2 linked regions of the Spirulina major PCC 6313 genome follow. Each later gene encodes a partner of the first gene's protein in a complex. Links are inferred from orthologs where the notes say so. Each region holds a gene or a part of one and is shown in the gene's direction. Other genes may lie near its edges.

Region 1 (6,355 bases):
AATTACATGAAGACTCACCAATGGTTTTTGCCACAGGTAACAAGAGCCATGGGGCATATAAGTTGATAGCATTAATGTCCGTAATAAGAAATCCCACATAAAACTTGAATAATAATGAATTCTTTGTACCGAGCAATCCAAGCAAAGTTGAGGAAACTCAACCCTCAAAAACCCAGAGCTTGAGCTATTCCTGACCCTGATTGCATCGAAGATGGCGATCGCTGACCTGTTTCAACCCTTCTCAATATTCCATATTGCTTTTTCTGGCCCATGCAACAGCATTAGCCACGGACTCCTAAGCATCAAACAATGAATAACTTCGACTTGGAAGGCCCTACCGTGTTTCCGAATTCAGGTGTACTTTTGCGACACAATAATGTTTGTTTCTCAAAGTGGTATTGCCAAAATTCCAGCAGTGGTGTGAGGAAATAGCACACGATCACAGTTTAACCCCTTACATCCAGCGATCAAACGGCTCAATGTGGTAAGAATTTCAATGAAAAGCCAGTAAGTCAAGCGGAACTGATGGAGAGTCGCAAACAAATTGTGGTTGACGACATTGAATGGTGATTGAATTTACAGGGGGGGCTGACCCTTCAGAAACAATTGAGCAATCCTATCTTGAGCAGAGATTGATGACTCACGCTTCTATTTTAATGGTTTCAACCCGAAGATGAGCAGCCGGACGGGAAGCGATCGCCCGTTAAGCCCCACGTTTGGTAAGGATGCATCCTAGTTATGTCGCCGTTATGTCGCCCTCACCCTAAATCCCTCTCCCAAGCTGGGAGAGGCGATGCACTGAGTCTGCCGAAGTGGACTTTGAATCTGGCTCCCCTGCTTCCTTTTTGAGAGAAGGGGCTGGGGGATGAGGGCGATCGCTCGGTTGAATCTGCACCATTGAGATGTATAGCACTAGCCAGAGCGGTTAGGACCTTCAGAGACTCTAGAACCAGGGGATTAAGCCCCTTGCCTGTCCTAACGCACTTGTTGATTGCGATACCCCTTGTTGACACTCCCCGCGCTGAAGCGACAGGGATTCTTGGTTCATCGACCGGACTTAACTCAGCAGGATTGCTCCAACCCCGCCAGAGGTCTAATCTCCCCAAGCGGATAACGTCCCCTGTGCCCCACGGTAGTTAGTCCAAGGCGCAGCATACAAACCCGCTTCACTATCGACTCAGCCTGATGCCGATCCCAGACTAACCCGTTCACATGCAAGTCTTCCGAGGCGACCAAATCGTTAGATTGGATGACGCAGTGGGCAATCCGCCCACTCATTACGCTGCCTGCTTACCCTTAAATGCTTCCAGGCCTGTCGGTTTTTAGCCTTGTGATCGTTCCTGGACGTTTGAAATCCAAGATAGCAGCCTAACACGACTAAGCCCAAGGAGGGCGACTAACGTCGCTCGTGTCGTCTTTCATCCCCGCAATCAATTGACGGGCTTTCAGGCTCCCGCACTATTTTCGTAATCTTTGATACTGCAAGCATGGTCTGATCAACCCCCAACAGGCAAAAACATCAACGGAATGATCGCCGCTCGTGAAAAGATTCCGCAATCCGCCAATCACCCCGAATTCGTTGCTATAGAATGATTGGGATTTAAACACCTATGCTCTACGAACTATGCCTCGTCGCAGTGACCTAAAAAAAATTCTGCTACTGGGGGCTGGCCCCATCGTGATCGGGCAAGCCTGTGAATTTGACTACTCCGGAACCCAAGCCTGTAAAGCCCTCCGCCAAGAAGGCTACGAGGTGATTTTAGTCAATTCCAACCCCGCCACGATTATGACCGATCCCGAAACAGCGGATCGCACCTACATCGAACCCGTCACCCCGGAGATTGTCGCCAAGGTGATCGAAAAAGAACGCCCCGACGCGCTGCTCCCGACCATGGGGGGTCAAACGGCCCTCAATGTGGCCGTGACCTTGGCAAAAAATGGGGTTCTAGATCAGTATGGCGTGGAGTTGATCGGGGCGAAGTTGGAGGCGATCGAAAAAGCAGAAGATCGTCAACTCTTTAAAGAAGCCATGGCCAAAATTGGCGTGCCGGTCTGCCCGTCGGGGATTGTTAGCAATATGGATGAAGCTCGCACCATTGCAGCGGAAATTGGCAGCTATCCGCTGATTATTCGCCCGGCGTTCACCTTGGGGGGAACGGGCGGCGGCATCGCCTATAACCAGGAAGAATACGAAGAGATGGCCCAAGTTGGGATCGATGCCTCGCCTGTATCTCAGATTCTTGTGGAACAGTCGCTGCTGGGCTGGAAGGAGTACGAGCTTGAGGTGATGCGGGATCTGGCGGATAACGTGGTGATCATCTGTAGTATTGAGAACTTTGACCCGATGGGGGTACATACGGGGGATTCGATCACCGTGGCTCCGGCCCAAACCTTGACGGATAAGGAATATCAACGGCTGCGGGATGCGTCGCTGAAGATTATCCGAGAAATTGGGGTGGAAACGGGGGGATCGAATATTCAGTTTTCGGTGAATCCGTTAACGGGGGATTTCATTGTGATTGAGATGAACCCCAGGGTGTCGCGTTCTTCGGCGTTGGCCTCGAAGGCCACCGGGTTCCCGATCGCAAAATTCGCGGCGAAACTGGCCGTCGGCTACACCCTCAATGAAATTTCCAACGACATCACCAAGCAAACCCCCGCGTCCTTTGAGCCGACAATTGACTATGTGGTGACGAAGATTCCCCGCTTTACCTTTGAGAAGTTTCCCGGTTCGGAGCCGGTGCTGACGACCCAAATGAAGTCGGTTGGGGAAGCGATGGCGATCGGGCGGACGTTGCAGGAGTCGTTCCAGAAGGCGTTGCGATCGCTCGAAACCGGCCGCTATGGGTTTGGCTGCGATCGCAGTGAAGCCCTGCCCACCCTCTCCCAGGTGGCGGCTAACTTGCGCACCCCCAACCCCGATCGCATCTTTAGCATTTACCACGCGATGAAGCTGGGGATGTCCGTGGAAGAAATTCACGATCTTACTGCCATTGATGTTTGGTTCTTAGATAAGTTGGCGGATCTGTTGGTGACAGAACGGCTCTTGAAGCAAACGCCCCTGGCCGAAATTACAGCGGTGCAGATGCGCCAAATTAAACAAAAGGGGTTTAGCGATCGCCAAATCGCCTTCGCCACCAAAACCACCGAAGACGAAGTGCGCACCCATCGCAAAGCCCTTAACATCGTGCCCGTCTACAAAATGGTGGACACCTGCGCGGCGGAGTTTGAAGCCTTCACCCCCTACTACTATTCCACCTACGAACCCGACGAAAGCGAAGTCACCCCCTCGGACAAACCGAAGGTGATGATTCTCGGCGGCGGGCCCAACCGCATCGGTCAAGGGATCGAGTTTGACTATTGCTGTTGTCATGCGTCGTTCTCCCTCAGTGAGGCGGGCTTTGAGACGATCATGGTCAATTCCAACCCGGAAACGGTGTCCACGGACTACGACACGAGCGATCGCCTCTATTTTGAACCCCTCACCAAAGAGGATGTCCTCAACATTATCGAAGCCGAACAACCGGCCGGGGTGATTATTCAATTCGGTGGTCAAACCCCCCTGAAATTGGCTGTACCTCTGCAACAGTATCTCAACGATACCCCCGACTGCCCGACAAAAATCTGGGGAACCTCCCCCGATGCGATCGACACCGCCGAAGACCGCGAACGGTTTGAAAAAATCCTCCAAGAATTGGAGATTCTCCAGCCCCCCAACGGCCTCGCCCGCAGCTACGAGGAAGCCTTGGTGATTGCCAATCGCGTTACCTATCCCGTGGTGGTACGTCCTTCCTACGTTCTCGGCGGTCGGGCGATGGAGATTGTTTATTCTGATCCTGAACTGGAACGGTACATGACCTTTGCGGTGCAGGTGGAACCGGATCACCCGATTTTGATCGATAAATTCCTCGAAAATGCGGTGGAAGTGGATGTGGATGCGATCGCTGACAAAGACGGCAATGTCACCATCGGCGGCATCATGGAACATATCGAACAAGCCGGGATTCACTCCGGCGACTCCGCCTGTTCCCTCCCCTACACCACCCTCACCGATGCCGCCCTTGAGACGATCCGCACCTGGACGGTGAAACTCGCCAAAGCCCTCAACGTCATCGGCTTGATGAATATTCAATTTGCCGTCCAAGGCAACACTGTCTACATCCTCGAAGCCAACCCCCGCGCCTCCCGCACCGTGCCCTTCGTCTCGAAAGCGATCGGCGTGCCCTTGGCGAAAATGGCCTCGCTGGTGATGTCCGGGAAAACCTTAGCCGAATTGAATTTCACCCAGGAAATCATCCCTAAACATGTGGCCGTTAAAGAAGCGGTCTTACCCTTTAAAAAATTCCCCGGCTCCGATACCCTCCTGGGACCCGAAATGCGTTCTACTGGGGAGGTGATGGGCCTTGATACTCAATTCGGCACGGCCTACGCCAAGGCGGAACTGGGAGCCGGTGAGGTCTTGCCATTGACGGGGACGGTGTTTGTGTCAACGAGCGATCGCGACAAGCCCCTCGTTGTCCCTGTGGTGAAGGACTTTATCGAGTTGGGCTTTACGGTGATCGCCACGGTGGGAACCTACCAATTCCTGAAAGATAATGGCCTGGAGGCGGAATTGGTGCTGAAACTCCATGAAGGCCGCCCCCACGTTTTAGACGCAATCAAAAACGAACAAATTCACCTGATCGTTAACACCCCTTCGGGTCAAGAGGCCCGCGAAGATGGGATGCTGATTCGCCGCACCTGTTTGGCCTATCAAATCCCCTTGGTGACCACGATCGCCGGGGCGCGGGCTACCACTGCCGCGATCCGCTCCATGCAGCAGCAACCCCTAGAGGTGAAGGCGTTGCAAGACTACATCATGGGCTAGGCGATCGCGTTGGCTTGGCTCTGTCCCAAAACCTGGATGAAGCCAAGCCACCTTTCGCTGTCTTGGTGTTGAGGGGGTGAGCTTGATCCCAAAAAAGTCATGGGAACCAAGCGTTTAAACTCTCAGAGGGAAACTGATTTGACCGGTAGCAGACGCGATTGTTGACGAACATCTTGAACCATAATCGCCTGTTGAAGTCGGACAAAGGCTTGAATATCGTCACGACCGTATTTTGTGGCTTGCAGAAGATGACGGAGATGGTTCTCGTCTTCACAGCTTAGATATCCTGTTGCGATCGCATCATGCACTAAATTTTGAATTAAACCCATCACCCAGAACTCCAGTTTCAGGTTGTTTGATGATTACCCTATTCTCGAAGATATCTCTAGGAGAAAAATATTAAATTATGCACTCCTGACCAAAAATTTATCATTGTTGATGAATATTACGACCCATGCTCAACCTTACTCAATCTTTCGCAAATTCCCGTAAGGTAGTAGATGAAAACTCAATGTAGAGACAATTTCCATCGGATCATCAAATTCAGAATAGCGGCATTGAACAGCAGAGCATAGTATTGGAAAATACAAATTTTTCTCCCCTGCGCCATTGGGTTTTCGCGCCATAACCCTAAAACCCCGTCGGGTTAATTCCGACAGGGTTCTAGGGTTATTTTGAATCGATTAACGGGCGAGAAGGGATTCGAACCCCTGACACCGTGGTCCGTAGCCACGTGCTCTAGTCCACTGAGCTACACGCCCTTGGGTTGCTCGCATTTTGTGCGACAGTTATTAACTGTAGCATAGGCAAAATCCCAACGCAACCCAATGACTGAAAATACCTCCTCCCTCACCCATCTCAACGCGACCGGCGCAGCGCAAATGGTGGACGTATCCGATAAACCCGTGACCAAACGCACAGCGATCGCAGCGGGTCAAATTCGCATGACCGCCAACACCCTCACCGCCATCCTGGCCGGCAACAGCCCCAAAGGTGACGTGATCGCCACGGCCAAACTCGCCGGTATCATGGCCGCCAAACAAACCGCAAACCTGATCCCCCTCTGTCATCCCCTCCCCTTAAGCCAAATCACCGTCGAACTCACCCCCGATCACGACCTACCGGGCTACCAAATTCAGGCCACCGTCACCACCAAAGGCGAAACCGGCGTGGAAATGGAAGCGCTCACCGCCGTCTCCATCGCCGCCCTCACCCTCTACGACATGGCCAAAGCTCTAGAAAAATCGATGCAAATCGAGCAGATTCGGTTAATCTCTAAAACCGGAGGCAAATCCGGCGACTACGCCGCCCACCCCGCCTAAACGGATACCATGACGCGATACTATTGATCAACGGACATCCGCAGACTTTAACCATGGCCAAACTCGATCGCAGCGATGTACAAAAAGTGGCAGACCTCGCTCGGCTGCGCTTAACCGAAGCCGAAGAAATTGCCTTCACCACCCAACTCAGCAGCATCCTCGACTA
Region 2 (2,947 bases), 1.2 Mb from region 1 along the record:
GACACTGGGGAGGCGGAAGGAAATTTCAGTTTCCGGGACACCGCCCAGCATCTGGTACACAAAGGTCATGATCCCCACCTTGTGGCGCACCATCGTGAAACCGAGGTGAGAGGCGACAAATTCGCGGGCTTCTTCGTGAAAATCATGGCCCGATCGCCACCACCAAGCGCGATGGACAAAGGGTGAATGGGCGGGGTCCATCAGACCCACGACGGCATGATCGAGGGCGCAGGGGTAGATCATTTTCAGGTGAAATTGGGGGGCGCGACCTTCAAACCCGGAGACGATCGCAATCTCGGCCGGATCGGCGAGGGTGCGATCGCCCATAAAAATCCACAGATTCCCCTGCACCTCCGCCACCGCGTAAGACTTCACCCCAAAGCGGTCTAAATTCAACTGCTGCCCCGTCACCAACGACGGAATATGGGTACAACTCCCCGCCGCATCAAACCGCCAACCGTGGTAACAGCACTCCACCTCCGCCCCATCAAACCGGCCACAACTGAGGGGAATCGCCCGATGGGGACAGAGATCCCGTAGGGCAAAAGCGTCCCCCGCCTGGGTACGTCCAAAGAGAATCGGCTCACCCAAGAGAGTTTTCGCCCGCATCTTACCCGGTTTGAGGGATTGGCTTGGCAGCGCAAAATACCAAAGGTTACGGAGAAATGAGGAATCGGCTTCGATCATTAGGTTTGCAAGATGAACAGAATTTAGAGAGGGAATGCCAGAATTCGCCCCCGTCGGGCAGTGGAGATTTAGACTATCCCATCCCACCAGCCGGATCAACACATTCTTAAAATTGTAGGATTGAATGCTCAATCCCTGAGGCAACCCCTGTAAAGTAGGTGATTGGCTGAGTTACCCGCAACATTTATGCCCATTTCCCCAGAAGTACCCGCATTGCTCGTCCTCGCTGACGGATCGATCTATCACGGCTTCTCCTTTGGCGCAACCGGGACTGCGATCGGCGAAGTCGTCTTCAACACCGGCATGACCGGCTACCAAGAAGTGCTCACCGACCCCAGTTATCGCGCCCAAATCATCACCTTTACCTATCCTGAACTGGGAAACACCGGGGTTAACGCCGAAGACGAAGAATCCGCAGGGCCCCAAATCCGCGCCGTCATCGCCCGCAACATCTGCCACCGCCCCAGCAATTGGCGTTCCACCCAATCCCTCCCCGACTACCTGAAGCAGTATAAAATTCCCGGTATCTACGGCATCGACACCCGCGCCCTCACCCGCCGCCTCCGCTCCGGTGGCGCGATGAATGGTGCGATTTCCACCGAAATCCTCGACCCGGAAGAACTCCTGCGCCAAGTCCAAGCCGCCCCCTCCATGGCCGGTCAAAACCTCGTGCGCGAAGTCACCACTTCCCAAGCGTATGAATGGAATACGTCCACGGACACCGTTTGGGAATTTAGCGACACGGCCCACAGTGGTGATGCGTCGCTAACCGTGGTGGCGTTGGATTTTGGGGTGAAGCGAAATATTTTGAACCGCCTTGCCAGCTATGGCTGTCGGGTGATTGTGGTGCCGGCCAGCACGCCGCCGGAGGACATTTTGAGCCATCATCCGGATGGTATTTTTCTCTCCAATGGCCCCGGTGATCCGTCAGCGGTGACGGAGGGGATCACCACGGTGACCGAACTCCTCAAGGCCCAAAAGCCGATGTTTGGGATTTGCATGGGGCATCAAATTATTGGCCTGTCCTTGGGGGCGGAAACTTTTAAGTTGAAGTTTGGCCATCGGGGGTTGAATCAACCCTGCGGCCTGGATCGCCAGGTGGAAATCACGAGCCAAAACCATGGCTTTGCGGTGACGGCTGATTCCCTAGGTGATGATGTGGAAGTGACCCATTTAAACCTGAATGATCAAACGGTGGCGGGGTTACGCCATAAAACACTGCCGATTTTCTCGGTGCAATATCACCCGGAAGCGAGTCCGGGGCCCCATGATGCGGACTATTTGTTTGAGCAGTTTGTGAAACTGATGCGGGAGCATCAGGCGGTTGCTGTTTAACGCAGGGGTTGAGATTTCGCCGGCTCGATGGGGCCCGCCTAGTCGGGCTTCGCCGTGGCCTGTTATACTGGCTAATCGACTAATCAACTTTATTCTGTCATTCGCACGCATAGGGAGGGTGGAACCATTCCTGAACAACTCAATTTAACCGTGAGCCTACGGGGCACACGCGAGGTCAAAGAAAACTGTCAGATTATTCGGCTGATCGGTCAGCTTGATGCGTTTTCAGAGCCTACATTTCAGAAAGTGTTAGGCAACTGTCTTGATACGGGCCCGAAGCATATTATTTTGGGGCTGTCCGCGATTGACTTTGTGGATAGTTCTGGGCTGGGGGCGTTGGTGCAGTTGGTGAAGAAGACGCAGACTGAGGGCGGTAGTGTCCAGTTGGTGACGAATGCGCGGGTGACGCAGACGGTGAAGCTGGTGCGTCTTGAAAAGTTCCTGGCGCTGCAACCGTCGGTGGAAGAGGCGATCGCTAGTCTTGCGAACCAATAACCCCCCCGATGCTTGTGGGTGAACCACGCCAACCCCCCCCAACGATTCGTCATTGGGCACAGGAGCGCCTCAGTTCTCTGTCGCCGTTACCCCGTTCCCTTGGTCAAGTGGAGCAACTGTCTCCGACGGCCCTTGCCTATATCGGGGATGGGGTCTACGAACTTTTTATTCGGACAACCTATCTGCTGCCACCCCAGCGGATCGCCACCTACCATCGGCAGGTGGTGTCTCAGGTACGTGCTGAGCAGCAGGCTGCGCACCTGGATCACCTGATCCCCCACCTCACCGCCCCGGAACAGGAGATCCTGCGTCGTGGTCGTAATGCAGCGACTCGCCCGCCGCAGCGTCTTGATCCGAGGATTTATCAGCAGGCGAGTAGTTTGGAGACGTTGATCGGTTATTTATACCTAACTGATCCGCCTCGTCTCAG

Evidence for each region. The genes of interacting proteins can lie anywhere in the genome.
Region 2: the proteins of carB (region 1) and carA are in contact, whole or in part, in a solved structure (PDB 1KEE), measured with the Escherichia coli proteins. The link is inferred for Spirulina major PCC 6313 from one-to-one orthologs.

What each region holds. Positions count from the first base shown.
Region 1 is NZ_KV878783.1:2,762,498-2,768,852, forward strand. What follows is about bases 1,314-5,067. They hold carB (carbamoyl-phosphate synthase large subunit), read left to right. Parts: upstream 1,314-1,624; coding sequence 1,625-4,867; downstream 4,868-5,067. Other genes in these bases: SPI6313_RS12140 (hypothetical protein), read right to left, coding at 4,990-5,067. In the rest of the region: SPI6313_RS12130 (GAF domain-containing protein), read right to left, coding at 1-18; more of SPI6313_RS12140, read right to left, coding at 5,068-5,196; cyclic pyranopterin monophosphate synthase MoaC, read left to right, coding at 5,695-6,189; Asp-tRNA(Asn)/Glu-tRNA(Gln) amidotransferase subunit GatC, read left to right, coding at 6,243-6,355. UniProt on the Escherichia coli protein: Large subunit of the glutamine-dependent carbamoyl phosphate synthetase (CPSase).
Region 2 is NZ_KV878783.1:1,563,454-1,566,400, forward strand. It holds carA (glutamine-hydrolyzing carbamoyl-phosphate synthase small subunit), read left to right. Parts: upstream 1-873; coding sequence 874-2,022; downstream 2,023-2,947. Other genes in the region: SPI6313_RS06725 (aromatic ring-hydroxylating oxygenase subunit alpha), read right to left, coding at 1-687; SPI6313_RS06735 (STAS domain-containing protein), read left to right, coding at 2,173-2,517; SPI6313_RS06740 (Mini-ribonuclease 3), read left to right, coding at 2,526-2,947. UniProt on the Escherichia coli protein: Small subunit of the glutamine-dependent carbamoyl phosphate synthetase (CPSase).